DNA from 3 places in the Peribacillus sp. YIM B13472 genome. Region 1 is predicted to be linked to each of the others. Evidence: riboswitches for the same ligand, from Rfam matches in the RefSeq annotation. Region 1 holds a riboswitch; each other region holds the start of a gene.
The links. Region 1 has a riboswitch for glycine ahead of glyA (serine hydroxymethyltransferase). Riboswitches for the same ligand answer to the same signal wherever they lie in the genome.

Region 1 (10,484 bases):
GTCATCACATATTCGCCATCCGCTTCTAGGCCGGGTAATGTCCTTGGACGAGATCCTGTAGCTATTAAAATATTTCGAGAGCTTAATATTGTTTCCCGTTCATCATTATTCAACCTCACTAAAACATCTCTTGACTGTAAAATACTTCCTTTCCCTTCGAACACATCTATTTTCCCTTTTTTCATTAAATGTTGTACACCTTTAAATAAGCGTTCAGTAATTTCTTCTTTCCTGGCCCGTACTTTTGAGAAGTCCAGGCCAACTTCCGGTGCAATAACACCAAATTTATCTGCATTTTTTGCATTCGAATATACCTCTGCACTCCTTAATAATGCTTTACTTGGAATACAACCTGCATGAAGGCATGTTCCACCAAGTTTACCTTGTTCAACTACCGCCGTTTTTAATCCTAATTGAGTCGCACGAATGGCCGCAACATATCCACCGGTGCCGCCACCGATGATAACAACGTCATATTTTTGATTCACCTAATACTTCCCCCTTTTGTTTTCATAACCATAGTGATATAAACTCTAAGAAAACAACTAACTTATTAAACACGATCCATTCTATATAATAGGTAAACGATCACGATACTTTAATTTATTTCAATGGCACATGCATTGGATGCAAAGCTTTCTCCAACAATAAAGCCACTATCTTCTATATAATCAATTTGTGTTTCTTCATCTAAATAGCGTTTTGTAAAATGATCTAATCTAAGCTGAACTCCCTCATATTCAATAATTACATCATTTCTGCGGGGCTCGTCCAATAAGAGGGAGAACTTCACCGACACCCCGCAGCCGCCGGCAATATCAGCGTCAATGCGAGGAATTTGCGCACCCTTACATGTCATTTCCTTCAGTTTATTCATGGCTGCTTCTGTTATCTTTATTTTGACTATCATCTGATTCTCCCCTTTCTTAATGGTTTATTGAAAAAATGGTTAGGCATTAACCTTAGTTGCACGAACTTGTTCATCTGCATGATAAGAGGAGCGAACAAGCGGACCGGCTTCACAATGACTGAACCCTTTTGACATGGCAATGTTTTTCAGTTCTTCAAACTCTTCTGGACTCCAATATTTTTCGACCTTCAAATGTCGTTTTGTCGGCTGCAAATATTGACCAATAGTCATGATGTCAACATCGTTAGCACGAAGATCATACATTGTTTCAATAATTTCTTCTTTTGTTTCTCCTAGACCAATCATAATGCTTGATTTCGTAGGGATAGTGGAATTCATTTGCTTTGCCCGCCTTAAAAACTCTAATGAACGTTCGTATGTTGCACGTGCACGAACTTTTTGGGATAAGCGTTTAACTGTTTCAATGTTGTGATTCAAAATGTCTGGCCTTGTATCCATTAATGTTTTTAAGTTGTCATATTCCCCATTCAGATCCGAGGGGAGAACTTCAATGCTGCAAAATGGATTTTGCCGCCTCACTGCCTTTACAGTTTCTGCAAACACCTCTGCTCCGCCGTCTTTTAAATCATCACGAGCGACAGCGGTAATCACCACATGTTTTAGGTTCATTTGCTTTACTGATTCTGCAACACGTTCGGGCTCTTCCCAATCAAGTTCTGATGGTAGCCCTGTTTGAACTGCACAGAACCTGCAAGCCCGGGTACATACACTTCCTAAAATCATGAAAGTTGCCGTTTTTCGTACCGCCCAGCATTCATGAATATTAGGACATCTTGCTTCTTCACAAACAGTATGAAGTTTTTTTTCACGCATCATTTTCTTTAAGCCTGTATATTGTTCATTCGTATTTAATTTAATTTTTAGCCATTCTGGTTTACGAAGATCAGTGATGGACATTTTATTTCTCACTCCTATGAGCAGATGTAATTTTAGCTTTAAAGAGGTTGTTCCATAGGCCAAAAAAAAGACCGATAGAGTTTCTCCGTTGCTCTGTCTTTTTAGTTCTCAAGACTATTTTCTCATTCCGCCTCTTGGCACTTTTTTCATCCTTTATAAACACGCTTATATGAACCACCTTGGATGAAATATTGAGATTCTTGTCTTTATAATCCATCCTTGGTGGTTCATGTTCATTCAATCATTCATTTATGACGTTACCGTTGCTTCCTTTACTACTAGTACTTCTTCTTTGGAATAACGCAAGATAGGTTGTCTAGCCGCTTGTACCTCATCCAATCGCCCAATCACTGTAGTATGTGGTGCTTCCAAAACAACCCCTGGGTTTTCTTCCACTTCTTTGGCAATTGTAATCATTACCTCCGCAAATGCATCGAGTGTTTCTTTCGACTCTGTTTCTGTCGGTTCAATCATCAAACATTCCTCAACATTTAACGGGAAATAGATGGTCGGCGGATGATAGCCGAAATCTAGCAGGCGTTTTGCCATATCAAGCGTTCTTACACCCAGCTTTTTCTGTCTGGATCCGGATAGGACAAATTCATGCTTGCAAATTTGTAAATATGGCGCTTCAAAGTATGGCTCCAATCTTTTACGAAGGTAATTAGCATGAAGCACGGCACTTTCTGATACTTGGCGAAGCCCTTCAGGCCCCATCGTGCGAATATAAGTATACGCCCGCAAGAGAATTCCGAAGTTTCCATAATACCCTTTTACCCTTCCGATAGAGTGCGAATAATTAGCGTTCAGCACATATTTATCACCTTCTTTTTCTATGCGCGGAACTGGCAAGTATGGAGTAAGTTTCTCTTTCACACCGACAGGACCTGCCCCTGGACCGCCACCTCCATGAGGAGTCGTAAATGTTTTGTGAAGATTTAAGTGCACGATGTCAAAGCCCATTTGACCTGGTGTTGTTTTACCTAAAATGGCATTGGCATTCGCTCCGTCATAATATAATAGGCCCCCTGCTTCATGAACAACCTGAGCGATTTCCACTATTTCTTTTTCAAAAAGTCCAAGAGTATTCGGATTCGTCAACATTAGCGCAGCTGTATCAGATCCTACATGTTTCTTTAATTCTTCTAGGTCGACTAATCCATTTTTATCGGATGGAATCGTGATCGTTTGAAAACCAGCAACACTTGCACTTGCAGGATTTGTACCGTGCGCTGAGTCTGGAACAAGTACTTTCGTTCTGGTTTCGCCTTTTTCAGCATGATACGCCTTAACCATCATTAAACCTGTCCATTCCCCTTGAGCCCCAGCTGATGGCTGTAATGTTACAGCATCCATTCCTGTAATGACGGCTAGCTCTTCCTGTAATTCATATAAAACTTCTAATGCACCCTGTACTGTTTCAACGGGCTGATAGGGATGAATGCGGCTAAAGCCTTCCAAACGTGCCACATCTTCATTTATTTTCGGGTTGTACTTCATCGTGCAAGAACCCAGTGGATAGAATCCATTATCGATTCCATGGTTTTTATTAGAGAGCGCTGTGTAATGGCGAACAAGCTGCAACTCTGATACTTCTGGGAGCTCTGCAGGTTCGTCACGGATTAAATGCTTTGGGAATTTTTCATTTGTATCAACATAGTCAACGTCACTATCCGGAATACTTGAACCTACCCGTCCTGGACGACTTATTTCAAAAATTAACTCATTATATTCAACCATTTACAATCGCCTCCAAAGCATCAACAAATTGGTCAATTTCTTCTTTTGTTCGCTGCTCAGTCACAGCTAGCAGCATTTTATTTTCAAAACCGTAATCACTTTCTAAATCAAATCCACCGATAATCCCGGCCTTAAGAAGTTTTGCATTGACTTCCTTTACCGAACGTGGAAGCCCGACAACAAACTCATTGAAGAATGGTGCCTCATTGATTATGGTATAGCCCTTCTGTTCTAGAGTTTTCGCCATGTAATCAGCTTTCTCAATGTTTAGCTGTGCCATTTGACGAATCCCTTGCTTTCCAAGTGATGTCATACAAATAGAAGAGGCAAGAGCATTTAATGCCTGGTTGGAACAAATATTCGATGAAGCTTTATCACGGCGAATATGCTGTTCACGTGCTTGAAGTGTTAACACAAATCCACGCTGTCCTTTTTCATCTGCTGTTTGGCCTACAATTCGTCCTGGGATTTTGCGCATGAGTTTTTTATTTACCGCAAAATAGCCGCAGTGTGGACCGCCAAAGGACATCGGGATTCCTAATGGCTGCATATCACCGATCACAATATCTGCCCCAAGTTTCCCAGGAGCCTGCAAGAGTGCTAGTGCAAGGGGATTGGCGCTTACGATTAAAAGGGCACCTTTTTCTTCCGCAATTTTCTTAATTGCTTTTATATCCTCAATGGAACCGAAGAAATTTGGATATTGAACAATAACGGCAGCAGTGTCCTTATCAATTTGTTCTTGCAGCTTCCCTAAATCTGTAACGTCATCAGCTAGGTTTACTTCCTCAGCTGTGTATCCCGGACCTCCTGCTACTGTATGTAAAATAGCACGGGATTCAGGATGTACCGCTTTGGAAACAAGAACTTTCGAACGTCTCGTAGCTGCAACTGCAAGTGATGCAGCTTCTGCAAGCGATGTAAAACCATCGTACATGGAAGAGTTAGCCACATCCATTCCTGTCAACTCACAGACCATCGTTTGAAATTCAAAAATTGCTTGTAATTCACCTTGACTGATTTCCGGTTGATAAGGTGTATAGGCCGTGTAAAATTCGGAGCGTGAAATCATATGGTTCACCACACTTGGAATGTAGTGATCATATGTACCCGCACCGAGGAAAGTCGGATAATGATTCGCATTTTTGTTTTTTGTAGCAAGCTGGTTCATTCTTTTCAAAAGAAGCGGTTCAGGAACCGCCTTTGGGATGTTTAGCTCACCCTGCAGTCTGATTTCAGCTGGAATATCTTCAAATAACTCATCTATAGAAGAAATATTTAAAAATGTGAGCATCTCATCTTGGTCTTGTTTCGTATCAGGAAGGTATCTATAAGTGGCTGTCATATTATTCCTCTCCTTCATTAGTAAATGCTTGATACTCATCTTCGTTTAAAAGTGAGTCTAATTCTTCTGGATTGGACATTTCTACTTCGACTAACCACCCTGCTTCAAATGGATGCTCGTTAATCGTCTCTGGAGCGCCTTCTAACTCTTCGTTTACAGTAACTACTGTACCTGAAACAGGGGAGTAAAGTTCGGAAACTGCTTTAACTGACTCAATCGTTCCCATCGATTCATTGACAGTTACTTCATCATCAATCGTTGGATTTTCAACAAAGACGATATCACCTAACGCCTTTTGTGCATAATCCGAGATTCCAATACGAACACGGTTTCCTTCTAATTGTTGCACCCACTCATGTTCTTTGCTATATCGAAAACTTGATAATAATTTCGTCATTGTATTTTCCCCTTTTCTTTTCTTTTTGTTTTTTTATTTTTTCATAATTCAGAATATATTTTAGGTGATTTTACTCTTAGGTAGTCGATTCCAGGCTGCATGCAAGGTAACGGAAAGCGACACATGAAAACTACACGATAACTCTATTAAATTATTTCCGCTTACCTTTTGTAGAATGGTGCATTAACAATAACGGCTTCAATCTGTTTATTTCGGATTTCCACTTTTATCGGCGTCCCCACTTCAGCTTGATTGGCTGATACCAAGGCAAGACCTAAGCTTTTCTTCAAAGATGGTGATTGAGTTCCTGATGTAACAATACCTATTTCCTCTCCATCTTTAGAAATTACCTTGTAACCATGACGCGGAATCCCCCGGCCTGTTACTTCAATCCCTACTAATTTTCGTTTTAATCCAGTTTCTTTTTGTTCTGTAAGAGCAGATTTTCCGATAAAGTCACTTTCTTTGTTCGTCTTTACGACAAAGCCGATTCCTGCTTCAAGCGGGCTGATATCGTTACTTAGTTCTTGGCTATAGAGTGCAAGACGTGCTTCCAGCCGAAGCGTGTCCCGTGCACCAAGTCCGCATGGTTTTAATCCACTCGTGGCTCCTGCTTCTAAGATCTTTTCCCAGAGTGCTACCGCTTTGTCTGCAGATAAATAAAGTTCATATCCATTTTCTCCTGTGTAACCTGTACGGGATACAAGTACGTCAGTAATCCCCGAGATGTTGACATGTTGGGCGAATTTAAAAGAACCAATTTCTGATAAATCAATTTCCGTTAACTTTTGCAAAATGCTTTCTGCCTTTGGTCCTTGGATGGCAAGCTGAGCGATGTCTTCCGAAATATTTTGGAGCTCCATCTCTCCTTTTACATGCTGCTTCATCCATTCGTAATCTTTCTCAATGTTTGCAGCATTAATGACAAGTAAATATTTTTCATTTCCTAATTTATAAACTAATAAATCATCGACCGTTCCACCGTCTGGATAACACATTGCGGTATACTGTGCTTGATTGATGCCAAGCTTTGTTACATCGTTTGTAACAAGGTAGTTAATATAACTCTCGGCATCTTTCCCTTCCACAAGTACTTCTCCCATATGAGAAACATCAAAAAGTCCTGCTTCTGTTCGAACAGCTTCATGCTCTTCTAAAATGCTGGTAAATTGAACCGGTAGAGCCCAGCCACCAAAATTTATAACTTTTGCTTCGTATTTCTTATATACTTCAAAAAGCGGTGTTTGCTTTAATGCTGTTTCAATACCCATGTTCTACCCCCAATTATGATTTTCTGCTAAATAGATGTTCTTTCACCTGTTACCGGTTACTTTCATTGCCAGGATTCCAAAAGACATATCTCGAAGGATCCTTGGTAAATCTTTTATACAAAGCTTGAATAATCTCATTACAATGCGGCTCTCAATCCCTGTAAGGGACATGTCGGCTACTGAAGATGTAAAGGAGGTTCCAATCACATTCAGCTTGATGGAAGGAACTTCAACATGTACGACTTGATCACAAATCAATCGTGAAATTCAATGCAATGTCTTTCGTTTCACGGCTTTCTTTGGAGTTCCTCAACTCAACGATTGTCCCAGCTGCCATGGCCGTTGCTCAGTTAATCTGCCCCTTTCATTACACAGTGGTTGGCTGTTGAAATAACGGATAAACATCACAAATCTCTTTGGTTGTTTCTCTTGCTTTCTGAAGAACGTCTTTATTACCTTTACTCTTTAGAACGGTTGCAATCACTTCACCAATTTTCACCATCTCTTTCCTCTTCATGCCTCGAGTTGTTAAAGCTGCTGTCCCCATTCGGATACCGCTCGTAACAAAGGGCTTTTCTGGATCATAGGGAATCGTATTTTTATTAACAGTAATGCCCGCGTCTTCTAATAATTTCTCCGCTTCTTTTCCTGTTAAATTCCACGGACGCAAATCTAAAAGGACAATATGATTATCTGTTCCACCAGAAACAAGGGCTGCACCTTCATTTTTTAATGTTTCTCCAAGTGTTGCAGCATTTTCAATGACTTGTTTCGCATAATCCTTAAAGCTTGGTTGTAAAGCCTCGTTGAAAGCAACTGCTTTTGCTGCAATGATATGCATTAGTGGACCGCCTTGAATTCCTGGGAATACGGATTTATTAATCGCTTTAATCATTACCTCATCATTCGTTAAAATGATTCCCCCCCGCGGTCCTCTTAATGTTTTATGTGTTGTACTTGTCACAACATCTGCATATGGGATTGGGGATGGGTGAAGACCAGCAGCCACCAGTCCGGCTATATGAGCCATATCCACCATAAGTTTTGCACCAACTTGATCAGCTATTTCTCTAAAACGTGCAAAATTAATCGTTCTTGGATAGGCACTTGTCCCTGCAATAATCAATTTAGGTTGTTCTTTCTTTGCGATAGCTTCCAACTCATCATAATCAATTAACTGAGTATCTTTTCTAACTCCATAAGACACAACTTCAAACCATTTTCCTGAAACGCTGACTGGACTTCCATGAGTTAAGTGGCCACCATGTGAAAGGTTCATTCCCATCACCTTATCACCAGGCTGAAGCAGTGCGAAAAAAACTGCGAAATTGGCTTGTGCACCTGAGTGAGGCTGAACATTTGCATATTTGGCACCAAAAAGTTTTGTTAAGCGCTCAATAGCTGCTTGTTCTGCCACATCGACAAATTCACATCCACCATAATAGCGCTTTCCTGGATAACCTTCTGCATATTTATTTGTCATCACGCTTCCCATGGCTTCTAATACATCAGGGCTAACAAAGTTTTCTGATGCAATCAATTCCAGTGTTTGATGTTGACGTTGTCCTTCCTTCTCAATCGCTTCAAAAATGGTTGAATCATTTTGTTGTAAACTCATTTTATTTTCCTCCTAAACGTTATTGCTGAATTTTTACTCAATTCTGAATTTTAACACGGTACTAGACACTAAAGCTTCTTTCCCGCTACAAGCCTACTTTTCTATGAAAACTGTTAAAAACAGTATGCTTTACAACCTTTTTTGCACGCAAAAAAGGACAGAAAAGGGTCGTAGCGTTCTCTACCCTTCTCTGTCCTTTTACCTGAGAGTTTAGCTCCATTTTTTAATAGAGCCTTTCCCCTTTGGTGGCGTATATGTTTATACGCGCTCTCCAGAGGTGCGTCCATTTGTGGTTCCATCTACCTGAGAGATTTGTTCCAAGGGTCTTTTTGGAACTTGCTCCTTCGGTGGCTTGTCGCTTGCACTCTCCCACAACTGTCATCCGCTTATTCAATTTGGTACATTTAGAATAGTTGTTGATAATAATTATGTCAAGCATTTTTGAAAGCGCTAACAAAACTATTCTAAAATATTTTTTCAAATTATAATATGATCATCCAGATATCTTAAAGCTTTTTATAACGGAGATTTTTTTCTCACCGAGTTGGAAAATATGGAGCGTCAGCTATCTGGACAAACACCGTTAATAGAATCAAAAGGGTTTCTTGCCTTTTAATTCCCCGCTACCTCTCTCTGATTCGCCTGTTCTACCTTCGTTTTGCGCACCTTATAAATCGCAATCAGCATAATAAACCAAACAGGAGTTACGAATAAGGCAACACGAGTATCGTTCGCAAGTGCAAGAACAACAAGGACGAATGTTAGGAAAGCAAGGATCAAGTAATTGGAAAATGGATAAAGTGGTAATTTAAATTTGTTCTTTTTCACTAGATCTGGTCTTGTTTTACGATATTTCAAATGGCTGATGACTGTAATTCCCCAAATATAGATGAAACATACTGTAGAAATACTTGTAATTAAGGTAAATACTCCTTCAGCCATTAAATAGTTCAAAACAACGGAAATTAAAATGACAACAGTTGAAAAGAGCAATGCATTGGAAGGCACTTTACGGTCATTAAGTTTTGCAAACGGTACAGGTGCATTTTTATCTTTGGCAAGTGAGTATACCATCCGGCTTGTACTGAAGATTGCGCTGTTACATGCAGAAGCAGCCGATGTAAGGACGACAAAATTGACGATACCAGCAGCTCCAGCGATACCTACAGCCACAAATACTTGGACAAATGGGCTTTCCGTTGGGATGATTGCGTTCCACGGATAAACACTCATTATGACAATAAGTGCGCCAATGTAGAAAATTATAATCCGAATAGGAATATTATTGATCGCTTTGGGGATAACTTTTTCAGGATCTTCAGTTTCACCTGCTGTTAGTCCTACAAGTTCAATGCCAACAAACGCAAACACTACCATCTGGAATGAGAGGACAAAACCATTTATTCCATTTGGGAACATACCTTCATGACTCCATAGATTCGTGAAACTTGCTGCGCCTGAATCAGTGGAAAAGCCTTTAATAATCATGAAAATACCAATAACAATTAGTGCTAGAATAGCTATGACTTTAATTAATGCGAACCAGAATTCCATTTCGCCAAAAAGTTTTACGGTTGCAAGGTTCATAAATAGCAGAATGACAAGAGCAATTAACCCTGGCATCCACTGTGGTACAGAGGGAAACCAATATTGAGTATAAAGACCAACTGCCGTTAAGTCGGCCATTGCGATTGAAATCCAGCAAAACCAGTAGGTCCAGCCGGTTACAAATGCAGCCATATTACCTAAATAGTCTCTTACAAAGTCGACAAAGGAATGATAGTGCAAATTAGATAAGAGTAGTTCTCCAAGTGCGCGCATGATTAAAAAGCAAATGACGCCTGTAATCATGTAAGCAATTAAAATTGATGGCCCGGCTAAATGAATAGATTTTCCTGCTCCAAGAAATAATCCCGTTCCGATTGCCCCACCAATAGCGATGAGTTGTACGTGCCTGTTTTTTAGCCCTCTATCCAACTTTTGTTCCTGCATACGAATTCCCACTTTCTACTTTTATAGGATACTTGGATTTTTTTCCAATAAAGGGTCAGTCCTTCAATGAGTGTGAATTATTAACGTACTGGGGAACTGCCCTACAGATGTAAGCGCTTTCTTGGTTAGGTACTAGATATAGTTTTTTTGAAACAGATCTACCAACCTTTTTGAAAATATGGCGTTAATTGTACAAATCCAAAGATAGACTCATATATCTACAGGTCTTATTGCACCTCCTCTCTTTTTATCTTTCCTAGTACAAAAAGGACAGAGGAAAGATAGGGATTTTC
Region 2 (10,484 bases), on a different contig from region 1:
TTACAATAATTTTTCATCAGATTTCAATTAATTTGGACCTTGCTTTTTCCCCATCCCTTTTAGGGCTTATCCCTGAAAGGGAAAGCTTATTTGGTCAAAAAAATCTGAAAAAACTTTTTTATTTAATCACTCCAATTATCCCACTTCGTCTATCTCATGAAATTCCATTCATCGCTTTCATATTTGCTTTCCGCAATGGCCTTCACTTCCTGCAATTGCTTTTCGGTGAGGACGTATGGCTCTAAATCGATCGAAAGTCCTTCGGCAAAACCTTTTTCAAAAGCTTCTTTCGCTTCGGGGATGGTAACCTTTCTTCCAGCAACGTCATTTATGGCCACTGCTTTATTTTTTAAGCTTTTTTGCATTCTCTCTTTAACCCTGTCATTTGAGAATTTAAATACGCTAAAGAGCTTTTCATCATCAAGTTCAAGCAAAATGGCCCCGTGTTGAAGGATGACGCCTTTTTGCCTGGTTTGAGCGCTGCCAGCGACCTTCCTGCCCTCAACGACCAGTTCATACCAGCTTGGAGCATCAAAGCAGACGGAAGACTTGGGCGCTTTTAAAGCCGCTTTTTCCTGCTCGGTTCGAGGCACGGCAAAATAAGCATCCAATCCAAGATTCCTGAACCCCATTAATATCCCTTCAGAAATGACACGATATGCTTCAGTAACGGTAGTTGGCATTCCTGGATAGGATTCTGGAACGATTACGCTATAAGTCAATTCATGCTCGTGCAGTACCGCTCGTCCTCCTGTTGGTCTGCGAACAAAACCAAGGCCCTGCCTTTTGACCTCTTCCATATCAATTTCCGCTTCTGCCTTTTGAAAATAACCAATCGACAATGTCGCTGGATCCCAGCCGTAAAAGCGTATGATTGGCGGAATTTCCCCTTTGCTTTGCCAGTTTAACAGTGCTTCGTCCAGCGCCATATTAAAAGCCGGTGAACAATACCCCGAATCTATAAAACCCCATTTTTCTTTAGTCATCCTTACCCCTCGTTTCAATAAACTGTTTTTCAATACCCCACAAAAAACTCACATGTAGTAGTTTAACAGACTTTAACACTGTAAAAAAGAAAGTGCTATCAAGTCGATGAAGAATTTGATGAAAATTCTTTTTGATTATTGGGTAAAGCAATTATATAATAAAGATTGTCTGTATTCGTTAAGGTAGAAGGGAGTTTTTATGTTTGGAAATATTATATACACTGCTCATCATCTTAGGAGTGGTTATTGCGTATTCACTTTTTAATTGGTACCGCCAGCGTAAAATCGTTAAAACATTAACACAGGACGAATTTATCGCTAACTACAGAAAAGTGCAGCTAATCGATGTGCGGGAACCGAATGATTTCGATAATGGTCATATCTTAGGCGCAAGAAACATCCCTATGACTCAAATGAAAACCCGCTTGGTCGAAATTAGGCCGGACAAGCCTGTATATTTGTACGCTCAAAGCGAAATCATCAGCGGAAGAGCTGCAGCCATGCTATACAAAAAGGGCTACAGGGAACTTTTTCACTTAAAGGGCGGTTTCAAGATGTGGACCGGGAAAATCAAAGCAAAGAAATAAGACCCCATCTCCGCATGGGCTCTTTTAAATTAAAAAGCCTTCATGTGCATCATGCGGGCCTAGGAAAATGAAAGTTAACTGTTGGACTTTAATGAATTCTAATACATAAAACATGAAAAATCCCCGCCGGCAGGCAGGGATTTTTTTCGTGTAAGCTATCAGTCTATGCTTGATAACGCAGAACAGGTTTTCTTGCAGCGAGAGTTTCATCAAGCCGCTTAATAACGGTTGTATGCGGAGCTTCCTGAACGATTTCCGGGGTTTCTTCCGCTTCTTTGGCAATCTGGATCATCGCATCGATGAACGCATCCAGCGTTTCTTTTGACTCGGTTTCAGTCGGTTCTATCATCATTCCTTCTTCCACGTTCAACGGGAAGTAAATGGTTGGGGGATGATACCCGAAATCCAGCAATCTTTTTGCTATATCGAGTGTCCTTACCCCTAATTTCTTTTGCCGGCGTCCGCTTAATACGAATTCATGCTTACAATGACGATTATATGGTAAGTCAAAATAAGGTTCCAATCTACGCATCATATAATTGGCATTGATGACCGCATTCTCGGTGACGGCTTTAAGGCCATCAGGACCCATTGACCGAATGTACGTATATGCCCTCACGTTTATCCCGAAATTACCATAATAAGGTTTTACCCTGCCAATGGATTGCGGACGATCATAATCAAGAACGAATTGCTCACCTTGTTTGACCACAAGCGGTTTAGGCAAGTAAGGAATCAAGTCCGACTTCACCCCTACAGGACCAGAACCCGGGCCGCCGCCGCCATGCGGGCCTGTGAATGTTTTATGGAGATTTAAGTGCACCACATCAAAGCCCATATCACCCGGGCGTGCTTTTGATAGGACTGCATTCAGATTGGCTCCATCATAATAAAGCTTCCCACCTGCGTCATGGACAAGTTGTGCCATTTCCAAAATGTTTTCTTCAAACAATCCCAATGTATTGGGGTTCGTCAGCATCAATGCCGCCGTATCCGGTCCGACAACACGCTTTAAATCTTCAAGGTCGACTAACCCATTTTCATCGGACTTCACTGTAATCGTTTCAAGTCCGGCAACAGTTGCAGAGGCAGGATTCGTACCGTGTGCAGAATCAGGTACAATCACTTTAGTTCGTTCTGTATCGCCATTCGCTTCGTGAAAAGCGCGAATCATCATCAATCCAGTCCATTCACCGTGAGCACCTGCTGCAGGCTGCAATGTCACTTGGTCCATCCCGGTGATTTCCGTTAAGTGTTCCTGCAGATCAAATAATAGTCCCAATGCTCCCTGAACAGTAGCCGGATCCTGATATGGATGAATATGGGCAAAACCGTTGAAGCGTGCCACATTTTCATTTATTTTCGGATTATATTTCATCGTGCATGAACCCAGCGGATAAAAACCCGAATCCACCCCATGATTCCGTTTGGAAAGTGCTGTATAGTGACGCATGATATCCAGTTCGGACACCTCAGGAAGCTCTGCCTCTTCTTCACGGATGTAGCCGGCAGGAAGAATTTCTTCGAGCGGAATAGTTTCAACATCCATTTCTGGCAGACTGTATCCGATTCGACCGGAAGTACTGATTTCAAAAATGAGTGATTGATCTTGATTATTCATGTTGATCCCCCAATTCCTGCGCAAGTGCATCAATTTCTTCTTTTGTTCTAAGTTCAGTTACCGCGACCAGCATATGGTCTTTCAGCTCAGGATAAACCGTTCCTAAATCGAAGCCGCCGATCATCCCTTTTTCAAAAAGGTTTTTATTGATTTCTGAAAACGAAGCAGGCAGTTTAATGACAAATTCATTAAACGAAGGACCGTCAAATATCACTTCCGCCCCTTTTGCCATGATTGCTTTTTTCGCATAATGCGCTTTTTGAATATTTTGCACGGCCATTTCTTTGACACCCTTTTTCCCAAGCGCGGTCATTGCAACAGAAGCTGCCAAGGCATTCAAAGCTTGATTGGAACAAATGTTGGATGTGGCTTTGTCACGGCGGATGTGCTGTTCACGAGCTTGAAGCGTCAGTACAAATCCCCTTTTTCCATTTTCATCCACCGTTTGACCGACGAGTCGGCCCGGAACTTTCCGAACAAGTTTATTAGTAACGGCAAAATATCCACAATGAGGTCCCCCGAATGCCGCTGGAATGCCGAATGGCTGGGCATCCCCCGTTACGATATCTGCACCGAGTGCACCAGGGGATGTCAAAGCTCCCAATGCAAGCGGGTTACTGGAAACGATAAACATGGACTTGACTCCATGAATGATTTCCTCCATTTCTTTCAATGGCTCGATGCGGCCAAAAAAGTTCGGATATTGCACGATCACTCCTGCAATGTCATCATTCGCCAATTCACTTAAAGCAGCTAAGTCCGTCACACCGTCTTTATAAGGAATTTCGACCACTTCCACGCGTTGCCCTTTCGCATATGTCTTCACAACTTCTCTTGATTCAGGATGAACGGTTCCTGAAATGAGAATCTTCTTGCGTCGTGTCTGGCCTGAAGCAAGCATGGCTGCTTCAGCTAGCGCCGTCCCGCCGTCATACATGGAGGAGTTAGCTACATCCATGCCCGTCAATTCACATATCATCGTTTGATATTCAAAGATCGCCTGAAGCTCACCCTGTGAAATTTCAGGCTGATAGGGTGTATAAGCCGTATAAAACTCAGAACGGGATAAAACATGATCGACGATGACCGGTGCGTAATGGTCATAGACACCCGCACCAAGGAAGGAAGCATAGCTTTTAAGGTCCGCATTCTTGGCAGCAAGCCTTGATAATTCTTTCATTAATGCAGGTTCCGATTTAGCAGGCTTGATATCGTATTCTCCTTGAAAACGAACGCTTTCAGGGATATCATTGAAAAGTTCTTGAACAGTAGATACCCCTATCGCTTGCAGCATTTCTTGTTTATCTTGCTCTGTCATGGGTAAATAACGATGTTTCATCTAATGACCATTCCTCTCTATTTACGTGGTTTTTTATAAAAAGGTGTTTGTATGATAACGGCTTTCAAACGTTTGGAACGGATTTCCACTTCGACTTCCGCATCCAGCACCGAAAATTCCTTATCGATAAGTACCAATCCCACGTTTTTCTTCAACGTTGGTGATTGGGTACCGGTCGTGACCTCGCCAATGACTTTATCACCGCTGTAGACCTTATACCCATGACGTGGAATGCCACGGTCAATCATTTCAATTCCCACAAGCTTGCGGGGAGCTCCTTTCTCCTTTTGCTCAGCAAGAACGGCTTTCCCGAAAAAATCCACTTCCTTATCCACTTTTACTGCAAAACCAATACCGGCTTCCATCGGGGTGATGTCCGCTGAAAGCTCCTGCCCATACAGCGGCAGTTTCGCTTCAAAACGCAGGGTATCACGAGCACCTAAACCAATCGGCTGAACCCCCTCTTCCTTTCCGGCTTCCATAATCGCCTTCCAAAGGGCAGGACCATTTTCACTGTCGCTATATATCTCAAAACCATCTTCACCAGTGTATCCAGTACGGGATACCAACGTGGAGATACCGTTGATCAGGACATTTTCCTTGAACTTGAAAAATCCAATTTCACTTAAGTCAGTATTTTCCGATAGTTTTTGTAATATCTTTTCTGCAGATGGTCCTTGAAGTGCCAGCTGTGTATAGTCACTCGATACATTCGTAATTTGGACATCTTCCGTTAAATTAGCTTGCAGCCAATTGAAATCTTTTTCTGTATTCGCTGCATTGACCACGAGCAGATAGTCGTCCTCAGCCCTTTTATACACGATAAGATCATCAACTGTGCCTCCGTTTTCATAACACATGGCGGTATATTGGGCACCGCCCTGTTGCAGCTTTGATATATCATTAGTCAGCATCTTCTGTAAAAAGGAAAGGCTCCCAGGACCCTTAACATCGACTTCCCCCATATGGGAAACATCAAATAACCCCGCTTTTGTACGTACGGCTTCATGTTCGTCCTTTATACCCGAAAATTGGACAGGAAGTTCCCAGCCGCCAAAATCAATCGTTTTACCTCCGTATTCACGATAAACCTCAAATAGTGGTGTTCTTTTTAAATTGGTCAAAAAATGACCCCCTTCAGATTTTTTTAAAATTAATTGGCTTCATTATCAAAAGCTTTTGTCATTACGCATCAGGTATATCCTGATTCATGATGTGAAAAAAGCACAAAAAAGGACAGAGAAAGCCCGTTTGAGCTTTTTCTCTGTCCTGAAACCTGAAAGTTTACCTATGTAATAGGTTTTCCCCTTTGGTGGCCGTCCCAAAACGGGCGGCGCTCTCCAGAGTTGCGTCCAATAAGAGTTCTTTTGCCTGAGAGATTCACTGCTAAGTTTGCTCCTTCGGCGCTACATCCGTAGTCTCTCCCCTTATCTTCACCCGCATATGAATGGTCTACCAATGAAAGGAAGCGAAATAGCCCCAAGCATCGGTAAAACCTTTGAGCATCATGGAAGCATTCTCTGCCAATTCTCCTAAAACTTCAGAAACCGTTTGAGTGATCCCCTTCAGTAATCTTGGATAAATTAGGAGCCTATAGCCCATACTAAGAAAACGCGAACTGCAAAATCGATGTACAAAGATTCTTTGTAGCATTTGGAAATTGGAATTTTCTAAATATACTTATATCCTACCCTAAGAAACTTATCTCTGCAATATCTTTTGAAGAGAAATATTTTTCTTACTTCACATACGAAATGTTCGGGTTTTGACCTTTTATTAAGGAAATTATGATTTAAGAGGGAGTTATTTCTATGAAAATCAATATATCCTTCAATTCTGAATGGAATGACGAGTTTCTGCAAAAAATGGAAAATGACGGTCCATGGGGAAATTGGGAGCTTTATAAGTTGGCGGTTCAAATGGAGGAAAATCTTATCATCCCTGATTTTGAAGGTTTACAGGCGCCCAAGCACCTTCCGCAGTTAACCCCGCTTCCCCATCAATTGGAAGCAGCCAAGCAAGTGGTGGAAAAGATGAATGGAAAGGCCATTTTAGCTGATGAGGTGGGGCTCGGAAAAACAATTGAAGCAGGCTTGATCCTAAAAGAGTATATGATTAGAGGCCTAGTAAAAAAGGTATTGATCCTTGTTCCAGCCTCCCTTGTCACACAATGGGCTTTTGAATTGAATACCAAGTTTCATATTCCGGCAGTCGTTCAGAGAAAAAGTTATGTTTGGGACTCCTGTGATGTTGTCATTTCATCCATTGATACAGCGAAACGCGCTCCACATCGAGATATCATTTTCACTCAGGAATATGACTTCATCATTATTGATGAAGCTCATAAACTTAAAAACAATAAGACGAAGAACTATGAATTCGTCCAAAATCTGAAAAAGAAATTTTGTCTACTCCTGACAGCCACACCGATTCAAAATAAAGTCGAGGAGATTTTTCACCTCGTTTCGTTATTGAAACCGGGCCACTTGGGAAATGCCTCACTCTTTTCGGAAAAGTATAAAGGGAAAGGCCGGAACATCATTGAAGATGAACACCTAAAGGAACTGGTCAATACTGTCATGATTCGAAACCGGCGGGCCGATACTGGCATTGAATGGACAAAACGGCATGTGGAAACCATCACCATTGAATTTTCTCCAACGGAACAGGCATTGTACGATGCTGTTTCCAAATTCAAGCCTATTTCGGATGGATCAAAAGGAAGCGCCTTTTCGGCTCTCACTCTTCAAAGGGAAGCATGCAGCAGCAGAGAGGCGGTCTTTTATACATTAAAGAATATGAAAGAAAAATATGATCAGCCTTCCCCTGACTATTTGGCAAAGCTTGATGATTTATTTTCTAAAGTGAATGAAACAGTTCAGAACTCCAAGGCTGAAAAAGCTTTGGAACTGATCAAGAAAATTGATGACAAAGTGATTATCTTTACCGAATACCGGGCGACTCAGCTATATCTCCAATGGTACCTACAGCAGAATGGAATTTCTTCGGTTCCTTTCCGGGGCGGTTTTAAGCGTGGAAAGAAAGACTGGATGCGAGAATTATTCCAAAAGAATATCCAGGTATTAATTGCAACAGAAGCTGGCGGGGAAGGGATAAACCTTCAGTTTTGCCATCACTTGATTAATTTTGACCTGCCATGGAACCCCATGAGGCTCGAACAGAGAATTGGACGGATTCACCGTCTTGGCCAGGAAGAAGATGTGATGATTTATAACTTTGCCACGAAAAATACAGTAGAAGAACATATTCTGAAGTTACTATACGAAAAAATTAATTTATTCGAAAAAGTAATTGGAGAATTGGATGATATTCTAACCAAACTGGATATTAACAACATTGAAGAATATTTAATCGATGTGGTCGGCGAGTCCAAAACAGAGGGCGAAATGAAAATCAAGATGGATAATTTTTCATCATTAATCCAATTCGCTCAATCAATGAAGGAAGGTGAGGTTCATGCAGCAACAGGAAATTCATGATTTTTTAATAACTTACTTTAAGGCCAACGATTGTGAAATACTGGATAATGCACCAACCCACCTTACAGTCCAATTGACGATTGAAATGGATAAAGAATTAATGAATAGACCCTTTTATTGGCATTATCTAGAAAAAACAGGTGGCGTTCCAAACCCAGCACAGATGACTTTCATTACCGATCCAGAACAAGCTCCATCCGATTTAAAGGGAGAAATGATTCATTTTGGCTCCCCACGCCTTCATCAGATTATTCAATCAACCAAAAAGCTGGCAGGTTATACTAGACTTTTTGAGGATACTCCTCCATCAAAAGGCGGCGGAAATAATCCTTTGTTTCCTTGGCTGACCCTGAATGTGAAAATATCCTATCAATGCGACCGTAAAAAAGATACTTTCATGTCGATCGGATTGAATTTAATCTCGGGTGAAATCATGGAAAGGTTTCACCATCGGGTTTTACCGGTAAAGGTCACCCCAAAAATACCGGATTACTCCTTTACGCTTTCACCTTTGATCATGCCCAAGAGTGGATTGGCAAGACTGGATACATACATCAGGACCAGTTTCGAGGATGATGACCATTCCTGGGCGGAGGAAGCAATGCTGCGCTGGCAGAATGATTTGAATTTATTGGAGCATTTTTACAAGGATATGGACGAAAAAAGTGAGAGTTATTATACCGAGAAAGAAGCACTAAAAGCTCAATATGAACCCAACATCAGAATATCCATCATCAACGGAGGATTATTTTACCTTTCAGATAGGGCGTTGGGATAAGTAAAGCACGAAAAGAAACAGATGTCCTAAGTTCGGGACATCTGTTTCACTTTTTGATATTTTTCCTTACGAACATCGACAAAGCAAAAGGGACAATGCCAAACCAATGGGACATACCATGAGTTTTATCCTCTTTTCTGTGACGGCGCTTTTCTTTTCGTTCTTTTTTCGTCAGATTAAAATACTCGACAAGCTGCTGCGTCAAATATTTAATATAAGCATTTGTAGACATATAAAATCATCACCCTATGCAAATTATGCCCGGTTTACGCTCCTTTTATTCCTTCGCTTGGTCCCTGAACACGTGAACCTGTCGCGTCGTTTAAAAGAGTGTTGATTTTACGCATTACACAGCCTGCTTTTCCAACCATTCTTTCACTTTCCCCGCTTCTTTATCGTATTGAATGATGACCCTTCCCACACGGCCATTTTTAGTCGTGGAAGAAAACTCGATAAATACGTAAGGATCTTCTTGTTTCATCAAAGAATACCGCACCACACCATTGGGATATGAAATTTCACCTTGGATGATTTTTGGGATCTCTTCGCCCCACTCTGCCGTCACATCCTTGATGGCTAGATGGACAAGATGGTCGGCCACAAGCGATTCTTCCACTTCTTTATAAAACTTTTTATCAATGATAAACTGGTCTATCATTAGTATCGTGAACATGATGAAAACACTCGCTACAATCATGACCATCGGGAAAACGACTCCTTTTTGATTATTCATCGACTTTCGTAACATTCCTAATGAAAGGGTGAAATCTTCGACTGAAAGTAGTTCCTGCTTTATCCGTTATATTTATAACAATGACACCGCCATCCTTCTCAACCCGGAATTCCGAAATGTTCTGCAAGATGACCTCATGCCCCATTCCATTCACTCGTCTTCGGACCTTATCTTCATATTGTTCAAACGATGATAATTGCTCACCTGAAAGCAAATATAATTTATTTCCCATTACATCCTGAACTTTGGAACTCCGGACCTCCTGCTTCATTTGCATGGTAAAGACCTCCCACTCTTTAGGGTGCAATTTATCAACGGACCCCATCTGGGTGTGAATGATAGAAAAAAGCTGTAGAACAAAAAGGGACGTCGTCATTAAAATCATTAAAGAAAAAAGCATTTCGATCATCGTAAAGCCATCATTTTTTCGCAGCATCACAAATGGATTCCAGATTACCCGATTCATCTTCATAACGTATACACCCTTCAATCATTCCCGGGATATCCCCATGGTCCTTCCAAACCAATTCATAGGATTTTTTTTTATAAATGATTTCCTGACCAACTGCTTGTATCTCCCCATCCATGAACGCCGTCAATCTTTCATATAATAAATGGTGGGCTTCTGTCCTTACGGCAATATCTTTCCGATGCATCAATAACTCTTCAAGAATTGGTAAAATGGCAAGGACCAGGAATATACAAACGGCAAATGCGGCTATCAGCTCAAGGTAGACGTAACCTTTACAATTTCTCAATCCTGAACCTCCCTTTACCGATATTGAGGATCAACTTGTACTTTCCCTTTGAGGTGTCAATCATAATCGTTCCGGCTTTTGAAGCATTTCCATACTGATTAAAATGAAAGCTGAAGCCCAAAGTGCCACTTAAAAACTGTATATCCTCTGGTATGCTTCTCTCAAGAACGACCCCCTCCTTA
Region 3 (10,484 bases), on a different contig from region 1:
GGTTCGTCACTTTATTCACCTTCACTCCCGGCTCCGGATGCACCTCGAAACGAGTTACTGCCGGTCCTTGAGTGACATTGACGACCTTTGCACGGACATTGAAATTTTTCAATGTTTCATCAAGTAATAAAGTCTGTTCCTCGAGCCACTCATCATCATGCACTGCATATGTGGGAGGTGTCAGCAATTCAATATTAGGAAACACATAATATGGATTATCCTCCGCTTCCACGGAGCCAAAAACTGCCGGGGTATCGCCCTGGCCACTTTCTGCTGCAGCCTCTGTATGAACTGCTTCATGATACCCATTTCCGGAAATGGGGGATTCCTGCTCCAAGAGCGGCTTAGTGACCAGGCTGGAACCAATATTGGATTCAACTGTATTTTCAGGCACGGCGGCGGTTTCCGAACCAGCCTTAGTGTCCAAAAAGGTTGGTGTAATGACCGGAGTCCGCTCTTTCGGCATAACTCTGCCTTCCTCCTGTTTCCGTTCAGGAATGGCGGATGGTTTCGCTTGTCCTGTCTCCATTTCAGCTGCATCATTCATTGGTCGCTTATCAGGTGAAACTACTGCCCTTTCCGAATTAAGGCTTTTTTTTTCCGGCATCATTTTATTCATGAAGCTGTTTTTTTCCCGATCTTGCTTAAGCATCATCACATTAAATGGGATATGTTTTTTCGGACGTTTTGGCTGCACTTCAGGTATTGCCTCAGATGAATCTTCAGGCAGTGTCCCTTGACGAACGGATGGTTGATTTGATTGTGCAGCAACCTCCCCAGGAACAGATATAGCTTCAGGCGGTGTGTCGTCCGCCTGTTCCATGATGGATACAGCGACTTCGCGTCCAAAATCGACTTGGTCCTGTTCAATGGCCTCTTTTTCCACCGCAGGCTCAATTATGTCAGGCTCGCTTACTGCTTCTTCTGGCAGTGACTCATTGGAATTCCTGCGAAAAAAAGCGGGTATCTCCGAATCTTCCCTTTTTTCTTCTGCTTGTTCCGGTATAAGAACGGATGGTTCTATCGTCATTTCCTCATGTGACACTTCTTTTGAGATTTCAGGGATCGATACCGGAATCTCGATATCAGGTCCTTCTTTTTTAAAGATGGGCATTTTGCTTTCCAATTCATATTCGACAATTTCTTCAGAAGGGACTATTTTTTTTTCCGGACGACGGAACCCATAAATGGGTGAAGGGATTTCCGTTGGGCGGAATGGAGTATTTGACGGGACTATTTTTGAGGTTTCCTCCCGGTCGATGCTTCTCCGTTTTGGTTCAGTATCCCTTGCAGGCCTTCTCGTTGTTTCTTTGGTCACATTCTTCCCCTGTTTTGGTTCGTTGTCTTCCCTGTTTCTTTCCCTAGGCTTTCTTTTATTCTGCTCCCGGTCTGGAATGAGCGGAAACTTGAACTGTCCTTTTGGATATTGAAACAGGATTTTCGTATCCGGGTCTGGCGTCTGTGACATTTTTTCCACTTTTTGATTATAAACCTTTATTTCTTCTTCCTTTGACTTCGAAAGCTTCGAAAAATCCATTTTCCTTAATGTCTCTTCATCAAGCGGTTCATCTATAATAATTTCTTCGATTTCAATAATTTCCTCTGCTTGGAACCATTTTTTCATCTTATTTAGCCATTTCAAAACTATCACTCTTTCTACATCTGTAGTTATGTAACTAATTCTACCAGTTATTTTAAAAATATCGAGAAATTTTAAGCTGAATTGGGGTTAGTACCTATTTTTTTATCTCATTCCTAACTAATTTAACGTATTTCGCAGAACTCCTACCCTTTTAAACCCCTTCTGGAATGAGTTTAAACCTATCCATTGGGAAATAACATTAGCCCCTAGTCTACTATTTAAATAAAACACCGCTGTTAAATCGCGTTTACAAAGAGATTAAGTTTTCATGCAGCCTTGGAAGCAGACTGGCCAATCCATTGCAACATCCTTCATGAAACCGCCGGCGGCATCCAAATACCTGCCGCAACCCATAAAACACCGTTCGTTAATACCGAACGGTGTTTTGTGGGTTTCTGCGTTTTTTTTGCAAAGAATGACCAAAGGGACTATTTCCATTCATAAAAACTGCATACAACCTGCGCCACTGATTTGGAAGCGATCAAAAGGGCATCTTCATCAATGTCGAATTTAGGATGGTGATTGAAATAGGCCTTCTCCACCCCTTTCGGTTTACAGCCAATGTAAAAGAAGCAGCCAGGAATCTTTTCTGCATAATATGAAAAATCCTCCGAACCCGAGAAAACCGGAAATTCCACAACCTTCTTAATATCTTTGTCATCCATGCTTTCCAGGCTATTTTTCACGAATCCAGTCAGTTCAGGGTCATTATATAACGGAGGATAATCGGGCACATATGTAAGTTCGCACTGAACATCAAATTCCGTTTCTATCCCTTTAACGATCCGGTGGATTTCCTTATCGATCAGCTGTTGGGTCTCTGCTGTCATATAACGAACATCCCCTTCAATTTCTATACGATCTTTAATGACATTAAAGCTTCCTTTTCCATCGAAAGAGCCGATTGTGACTACGCCCATATCAAAAGGGTTCAAGCGACGGCTGATTACGGTTTGTACGGCTGTCACGAAATGGGCGCCTGCCACAATGGTATCATTAGCCATATGCGGGGAGGAACCATGGCCGCCTACACCCTTTATCGCTAACTTGAAATAGGTCCGTCCAGCCATCGAATAGCCGCTGCGATACCCGACCACCCCTGCTGGATGAAATGGAAATAAATGGATTCCAAAAACAACATCCAGTTCATCCAAATACCCTGATTCCATAATGCTTTTTGCTCCTCCTGGGGGTGTTTCTTCTGCATGTTGATGAATTATTTTGATCGTACCTGATAGGGAATCTTTCAGCTCATTGATGCAGTCTGCCAGTACCAATAAATAAGCGGTATGCCCATCGTGTCCGCAGGCATGCATGACACCTTCATTTTTTGAACGGAACGGAACCTCCGCTTCTTCTGTAATCGGCAGTGCATCGAAATCGGCACGGAGACCTATCGTTTTCCCTGGTTTTCCGCCTTCGATCGTCACGATGATCCCTAATCCATTTCCTACATTCGTTTGAATCGATACATCTTTCCCCTTATAAAAATCAATGATATATTTTGCCGTTTTCTCTTCTTTGAAGGATAGCTCCGGATTCTCGTGTAAATGACGGCGGATTTGAACCATTTCCCCTTTACGGGCTTCCAGCATGTTCATTAATTTGCTTTTCACGTTCACGAGTATTCTCCCCCTTATTTCAAGTTGGTTAGCATATTAGTAAGTTCCATGATCGCTGCAAACCTTCTATATGTAAAAAGCCAAATAAAAAAGGACAGAGAAGGGTTCCGTAAACTTACCGCTCCCTTCTCTGTCTTTTTACCTTAGAGTTTAACTCCATTTTGGTCATGGAGATTTCCCCGTTGGCGGCACATTCCTACGCGCTCTACAGAGTTGCGTCTAGCTGCAGTTCCATTTACCTGAGAGATTTGCTCCAAGGGATATTTTTGGAACTTGCTCCTTCGGTGACTCAATCCTTTGCACTCTCCCACAACGTTCATCCGCTCGTTCTATTGTTTTATTCCATATTTTCAAAATATTACAATTATATTATCACCGATAAAAAAATAAATATCAACTCTAATAGTCATAAACTCTATTAAACTTTAAAAGGACCGCTGTCAGATGCTGACACGGTCCTTATGTGATTCAATATATTATTGTTCACGCTTTTTGTTTTTACCCATAATGAAGATGGGCTCCAACTCATTTTCTTCGTAAAGAAATGATAGGGCCGTTATCGGAACATGTCCGCTGGCAAAGAAGCTCATCGCCATTTGCGCAAGAATATCATAACCCGTATCATTCTTCACATCGGCAATGATGATGACATCCTGATGGGGAATGGCCACAGCCATGGTTCCCTCGATCTTGTCCTTCATTTCCCGAAGCCATGATTCATTCAGGATCCTGCTGGCATCATATCCATCATTCGTGTTCAAAAAATAAAATGCATTACCTGCAACGATATCCGACTTCATTTCAGTGGAGAGGGAACGGGCATTAAAAAGGGCAATTTCACGGATCCTGTCACCCTGCCAATTCTCCCGTTGAATCATCTTTTCATCTATAAGACGGTAGGTTTTCCCTAAATCAAGGGCATAAAAAATCCGGGTTTCAGCCGTATGCTCATCGAATAAAAATGGATTTCCTTCTTCCGATTCCATTGGAAAGGAGGTCGAGCGGATGACTGGGAAAATGAATTTCTCCTTGCCTTCCATGCTGTGTTCTCCCCCCATCACATTCAGGGCCTCTTCCACGTAATAGATAATTTCATCGATGGCCTTTTCCTTTACGCTTTCATAGTTAGCAAGTACAGGAGGCAACTCGATGGTGATCCCTTTCCCGGTCTTCACATTTTCCACCCGTAACGTATCTTGCTTACTATCGAATTTGAATGTGCGATTTTCATCTTTTAAACGTTCCTTCAGGATATTTTTCAGCTTCGTGCTGTCCATTTTCATGACTGACCCTCCTCTTCATTGAAAAATCCCCAGCGAGAAGGGGAAATTGATTATAGTGATTGTATGAATTCCTCAATTTGTTCTTGCGTTTTGCGATCCTTGCTCACGAATCTGCCTAGCTCTTTACCATTATCATACGCGATGAAACTTGGTATACCGAATACATCATTAGCCGCACACACATCGATGAATTCATCACGGTCCACATAAATGAATGTAAAGTCAGGAAATTTCGTTTCAATCTCCGGCATGATCGGTTCGATTACACGGCAATCCCCACACCATGTCGCTGAAAAAAGAAAGATATGTTTGCCTTCATTTTTCAATGCATCATATTGCTCAACGGATTGTAAATTTTCCATTTGAATATTCCTCCTGCTCTAAATGACACCTTAGTTTTTATAATCCCATCATACCAGACTCTCCAGAAATCAACCATTAATACGGATCGGTTGAACTGCAGGGGTCATCTTATTTCTGGGGCACGGATGAAACGATTTCCATCATTTGTTTTGCATCGGTTTTTAATTGGTCTTTATCCGTTTCGGTTGTCAGCTTCACCCCGCCGATTCCCACTGCAAGCTCATACTTTTCTTTCGGTATCTCTTTGATCGAGATAAAGCCGAATTTATCATCAGTCTGAAAAGAATGCAGCATTACATTTTGATCATCTTGTTCCTTTATCGCCAAATATAACACGGAGCTGTCTTCTTTTTCATTTGGATTGACAAATAATATATAAATCTTATCACTTTTTTGCAAAATCAAATTATTATCATGTTCTTCCACTACTTTAAAATCCTTTGGCAGATAGACCTGAATTAGCCCTGCCTCTTGATTGGGCTGTTTTTCATCGTCACGAAAAGCCACTTCAGCAGCCTTCATTGCCTTTTCGGTTTGTCTCTCGATACCTGAGCAGCCCACGATCAAACTGCTTATCAACAGGAAAACAAGGATATTCTTATTCGATAAAGCCATCGTCATTCCTCCAGCCGTCTCTTTTACTACCTTATGGATAATATTATCCTTATTTATGGAATTCATCCATTTTCAAAACATGGTACAATGAAAGCAATTTTAATACCGAGGAGGAAAAAAATGAAGTTAACCGTGTATCTTGCTGGGGAAATCCATTCGAATTGGAGAAGTGAGCTGAGAGATAAGGCCGCTGCACTGAAGCTTCCTTTAGAATTTGTAGGCCCGATGGAAAATCATGAACGCTCCGATAATATCGGTGAAGATATCCTCGGGGAACAGCCGAATCCCATCCTGAAGGATGCGGCCGCTTCCCAAATCAATAATTTGCGGACAGGTCTTTTGATGAAAAAGGCTGATCTTGTCGTCGCTCTGTTTGGCGAGAAATATAAACAGTGGAATACTGCCATGGATGCAAGCACCGCCATTTCCCTTGGTAAACCGCTTATTTTGATTCGTCCGGAATCCCATCATCATGCCTTAAAGGAATTATCGGAAAAGGCGAGTGTCACGGTAGAATCCGTTAACCAAGCCATGAAGGTGCTTTCTTATATTTTTGAAGAAGGGCTGTAAAACTCCCTGTCCCTTAAAGTCCAGCTCAAGTATGATAGGCTGATCATTTATAAAGAAACGAATAAAAAGCTTGCAGGGCCTCCCCTGCAAGCGAAAAACGAATATTTTATCTTATCCCTTTTTTATGGGAATCCAAATTTCGGAGTAATAGTCAGGGTTTGAAGCGTCATCATTCGCGTATACTTCCAATTCTGGAGTTCCGGCATGTTCATGACCGCTGGTAGGGAACCATTCGGAAAAAATTCGTTTCCAAGCTTGTTGGATGGCATCAGGCATAGGTCCGTGAACTTCGAATGCAACCCACTTGGAAGCCGGTATCGTAAGGGTTGAAAACTCTTCAGGCACTTTCCCGGCATACTCTGCACCTATCCAATAATCCATCGTTTCATTTTTTTCCACAGCCCGCTTATCGACACATACACCAATCAAGCCCTCTATTTGGCCATTGTTCAACTTCGCTAACCTATCTCCTGTTCCATCCGAATTCACTTTGTCCCACAACTTTGGAATCCCGATCAAATTCTCTTCATTAACCAAGTAAAACTCTTGCTTGATTCCAATCAATTGAAAGGAATCCCTTTCAAGGATATTGTATTTCATCGGTTTTGCCCCTTTCAGAATCACCTGTATCACCAGGCGTTCATAGAATTTCAGCTTCCCCATATACTTTCGGGCTTCGCTTGGAGATACCCCATGCTGCCTTCGAAAAGCTTTCGAGAATGCCTCGGGGGTGTCATAGCCATACTTGTAGGCTAAATCAATGACCTTGCCATTTGTTGATGAAATCTCCTGGGCCGCTAAGGTCAGTCTTCGACGACGGATATAGTCACCAATGGTTATATCCGTTAAAATGGTGAATGTCCGTTGAAAATGAAAAGCTGAGGCATTTGCCTGCCTGGAAATACTCTCGATCGTCAGGTCCTCCAATAAGTGCTCCTCGATATAATCGATGGCCTTTTGGATTGATTCAACCCACCCCATTTTGCTCCCCCCTTGTCACTATACTAGCAAGGCCGCTCAATAAAATCCTGTCTGATTCTGCTCTGTTTTGGCAGTGTTCGTTTCCATCATTCGAAACCCGCCATTCCATGACAGTGATTCAAATATCCTATTTTTTCATTTTCAGCTTATACTCGTGTTGACCGGCTAGCATCCTCATGATATGAAGGAACATTTCCCCCCTGGTGATTCGCTCATTTGTAAATACGCCGATCGCTCCTTCCTTTTTGCTAATATTCTCTTGCCTTGTGAAGGCGTCCATCACCGGGCCCAACTCTTCACCGTCCAGCAGCTTCTCAGCAACAATTTCCGGTACTGGGATTCTCGCTCCGGCAGCTACAAAGACCTCACCGTCCCTTGTTGCCAGTGCGCCCCAATTACACAGAAACAGGGCTTGTCCCATTTTCACTACACCGCCTTCAAGCCCGATCCCCATTTCGGCATCACTGTGAATCAAGCAGTTCCGGGCACGTGTCATTGCCCCCTCCATCGTTTCCTCGTCTGAAAAAGGCTGTTCTGGGACACCGCTCTCCACTTGAAGCGAAACGATTTCTGCATCTTCATATACACCAAGCACGGCACTTACTTTCGCCGGATTCTTACTGCCTACTGCTATTTTCAATATAATTACCTTCCTTCTATGTAAAAAAAGCTGATGGAAAAGGATTCATAACAGCATCCCCTTCCATTTCAGCTTCCACCATCAACCGTTATTAATCAAGGTCTCGAATGTCGTTTTATCACAGGAACGAACCAATTTCCCAATCAGTTCACGTGCAGCGGCATAATCATCAATATGAATCATGGATGCATGTGTATGAATATAGCGGGAACAAATGCCAATCACCCCGCTTGGAATGCCTTCGTTTGCAATATGGACTTGCCCTGCATCCGTGCCGCCTTGGGAAACGAAATGTTGATACGGAATTTCATTCGACTCGGCCGTATCAAGGATGAATTCCCTCATGCCGCGATGAGTGACCATCGAACGATCGAAAATGCGGAGCAGTGCCCCTTTTCCTAGCTGGCCAAATTCACTTTTACTGCCGGACATATCGTTCGCCGGACTTGCATCCAAAGCGAAGAAAAGATCCGGTTTGATCATATGAGCTGCAGTTTGCGCACCCCGTAATCCGACTTCCTCCTGGACGGTTGCCCCGGAATATAAGATATTCGGTAACGTTTCACCTTTTAAATCTTTTAACAATTCTATCGCAAGTCCGCAGCCGTAACGATTATCCCACGCTTTTGCGAGGATTTTCTTCTCATTGGCCATAGGAGTGAATGGACAAATCGGTACAATCTGCTGACCTGGCTTAATACCGATCCTCTTCACATCTTCCTTATCATCCGCCCCGATATCAATCAGCATATTTTTGATATCCATTGGTTTTGAGCGTTGCGATTCATCAAGCAAATGGGGCGGAATCGAACCGATGACACCAATGACCGGACCGTTATCGGTTATGATCTCGACTCTTTGGGCCAATAGCACTTGACTCCACCAGCCCCCCAGCGTCTGAAAGCGAATCATTCCATTTTCTGTTACGGAGGTGACCATGAATCCCACTTCATCCATGTGCCCGGCAACTAGTACAGTCGGCCCATCCTCATCGCCTCTTTTTACGCCAAATATTCCGCCAAGGCGATCCTGGACGATTTCATCCGAATACTTTTCCAGCTCCCTCTTCATGAAACTCCGAACTGCATGTTCATTTCCCGAGGCTCCCGGTAATTCCGTCAATGTTTTAAAAAGCTCCAATGTCTCATGATTCATTTTTCTACCCCTAACCTATGTATTGTTTCTTACTATTTTACAGAACTTAGCATCGTGATACACTAGAAAGTTCTAATTTATCAGTTAATGGGTAAAATTTCAAATTATTAGTCAAATAAAGCGTTCTTCTGTATACTGGAAGAAGCGATTTTAATAAATGCAATGGAGGAGAAATCAATGAATTGGAAAACGTTTTTACTAGGTACTGCAGCCGGGTTTGCTGCTGGCTATGCGACAAAACAACTATTGGATCAATCAAGTAAACCTTCTCCCGATAAAGTCTTGGCCCAAGTGAAGGAAACAGTCAAAAAGGATGGAAATATATATGGCTCATGGATCTTGATGAAGCCGGAGAACTATACAAAAAATGACTTGGACTATGAAGTGTACAAAGGCGGGATCACCAGAAACACGGAGGGTATACGCGAGCAATTCGAATTTGTTGCAGATGCCTCAACAGGAACGATATTGGAGCTCAATGCGCAAAATGATTGAAACAACAACAGGAGGGCCGTCAAAATGACGTCCTCCTTTTGCTTTCCCTCTTATCGCTTCCGTTTCAATTCGGCTATTATCTCCTTACCCGTTACATCCCATTTGATGGCACAGTATTGGGCATCATGGTAAAAGCTATACCAGGACCCATTTTCCAGTCCGGATTTCATCCACTTTTCCTTCGCCTCGATGGAAGTCATGGGATAATCGTCATAAGCGAGGACCCAGAGGACATTAGCATGCGCGTGCGTCGGCATGATATCTGCCATGTGAATCAATCTATCCCCACCATCCTCAATGATGATGATCGCATGTCCATCACTATGCCCCCCGGTATGGATCATTTTAATTCCGTCCGTAATTTCCTGTTCAACTTCAAAAGGACGTACAAGAGAAGCGACAGCCTCCCAGTTTTCTGCCCAATATGTACTTTTTGAACGAATATTCGGGTTTTTCATTTCCACCCATTCAGTTTGGGTCGTAATGATTTCTGCACGCTCGAAAACAGGCACCCAAGTTTCACCTTCACGTTTCGTCAAACCGCAGGCATGGTCGAAATGTAGATGGGTCATTAAAATGTAATCGATATCATTTGGCTGAATCCCAAGTCTGCCAAGATCTTCGACAAGATTGGATTCCTCCGTCACCCCAAAATTCCGTTTCTGCTTGTCATTCATCTTTCCATTGCCAATACCGGAATCTATAAGCATGTTCAATCCATTGGCCTGCACCAAAATCGGATCCGTACGTAACTCGATTTGGTTATTTTCGTTAACAGGATACTTCTTGGACCAAAGCGGTTTCGGTACAACACCGAACATCGCACCGCCATCCAAGTGAGTCACACCGCCATTCAACCATGTTAATTTAATTTCCCCTATTTGCATCGTTTCCATTTTACCCCTCCTCTCCCTTTAGTTTAACACCCACTTCCATATATTGAAATCGATAACAATCAAGTCATCCTCGTGAATGAAATACACCGCCTTAACAAGGAAAAAAACCAGATGCTATGCACCTGGTTTTTGATCGATGATTATTGGAACATTGCTTCCAATCGGTATATTCGGTTGCCTTTACTCGAGAATTTTTCTTCATATTCAGTCATGATGTTGCCT

Region 2: it holds a riboswitch for glycine, as region 1 does, so the genes downstream of both, gcvT (glycine cleavage system aminomethyltransferase GcvT) here and glyA (serine hydroxymethyltransferase) in region 1, are expected to answer to the same signal.
Region 3: it holds a riboswitch for glycine, as region 1 does, so the genes downstream of both, ACFX4I_RS08995 (amidohydrolase) here and glyA (serine hydroxymethyltransferase) in region 1, are expected to answer to the same signal.

What each region holds. Positions count from the first base shown of each region.
Region 1 is NZ_JBHZPG010000022.1:2,826-13,309, forward strand. Features, by position in the region: gene lpdA (dihydrolipoyl dehydrogenase) at 1-488, opposite strand, end outside; gene ACFX4I_RS16670 (iron-sulfur cluster biosynthesis family protein) at 599-910, opposite strand; gene lipA (lipoyl synthase) at 950-1,828, opposite strand; gene gcvPB (aminomethyl-transferring glycine dehydrogenase subunit GcvPB) at 2,078-3,568, opposite strand; gene gcvPA (aminomethyl-transferring glycine dehydrogenase subunit GcvPA) at 3,561-4,913, opposite strand; gene gcvH (glycine cleavage system protein GcvH) at 4,915-5,310, opposite strand; gene gcvT (glycine cleavage system aminomethyltransferase GcvT) at 5,472-6,581, opposite strand; gene glyA (serine hydroxymethyltransferase) at 6,949-8,199, opposite strand; glycine riboswitch at 8,380-8,484, opposite strand; gene ACFX4I_RS16705 (amino acid permease) at 8,812-10,191, opposite strand.
Region 2 is NZ_JBHZPG010000006.1:90,047-100,530, forward strand. Features, by position in the region: gene ACFX4I_RS06895 (lipoate--protein ligase family protein) at 150-986, opposite strand; gene ACFX4I_RS06900 (rhodanese-like domain-containing protein) at 1,190-1,573, shown strand; gene gcvPB (aminomethyl-transferring glycine dehydrogenase subunit GcvPB) at 1,737-3,194, opposite strand; gene gcvPA (aminomethyl-transferring glycine dehydrogenase subunit GcvPA) at 3,187-4,533, opposite strand; gene gcvT (glycine cleavage system aminomethyltransferase GcvT) at 4,551-5,657, opposite strand; glycine riboswitch at 5,796-5,879, opposite strand; glycine riboswitch at 5,883-5,970, opposite strand; gene ACFX4I_RS06920 (DEAD/DEAH box helicase) at 6,345-8,033, shown strand; gene ACFX4I_RS06925 (YqhG family protein) at 8,011-8,811, shown strand; gene ACFX4I_RS06930 (YqzE family protein) at 8,858-9,043, opposite strand; gene comGG (competence type IV pilus minor pilin ComGG) at 9,158-9,544, opposite strand; gene comGF (competence type IV pilus minor pilin ComGF) at 9,537-10,016, opposite strand; gene ACFX4I_RS06945 (hypothetical protein) at 9,964-10,302, opposite strand; gene comGD (competence type IV pilus minor pilin ComGD) at 10,289-10,484, opposite strand, start outside.
Region 3 is NZ_JBHZPG010000008.1:118,327-128,810, forward strand. Features, by position in the region: gene ACFX4I_RS08990 (DNA translocase FtsK) at 1-1,642, opposite strand, end outside; gene ACFX4I_RS08995 (amidohydrolase) at 2,071-3,258, opposite strand; glycine riboswitch at 3,481-3,584, opposite strand; gene ACFX4I_RS09000 (DUF1444 domain-containing protein) at 3,741-4,547, opposite strand; gene ACFX4I_RS09005 (thioredoxin family protein) at 4,598-4,909, opposite strand; gene ACFX4I_RS09010 (hypothetical protein) at 5,019-5,525, opposite strand; gene ACFX4I_RS09015 (YtoQ family protein) at 5,646-6,095, shown strand; gene ACFX4I_RS09020 (GyrI-like domain-containing protein) at 6,207-7,076, opposite strand; gene ACFX4I_RS09025 (DUF84 family protein) at 7,204-7,716, opposite strand; gene ACFX4I_RS09030 (M42 family metallopeptidase) at 7,798-8,871, opposite strand; gene ACFX4I_RS09035 (PepSY domain-containing protein) at 9,049-9,366, shown strand; gene ACFX4I_RS09040 (YtnP family quorum-quenching lactonase) at 9,417-10,262, opposite strand; gene trmB (tRNA (guanosine(46)-N7)-methyltransferase TrmB) at 10,403-10,484, opposite strand, start outside.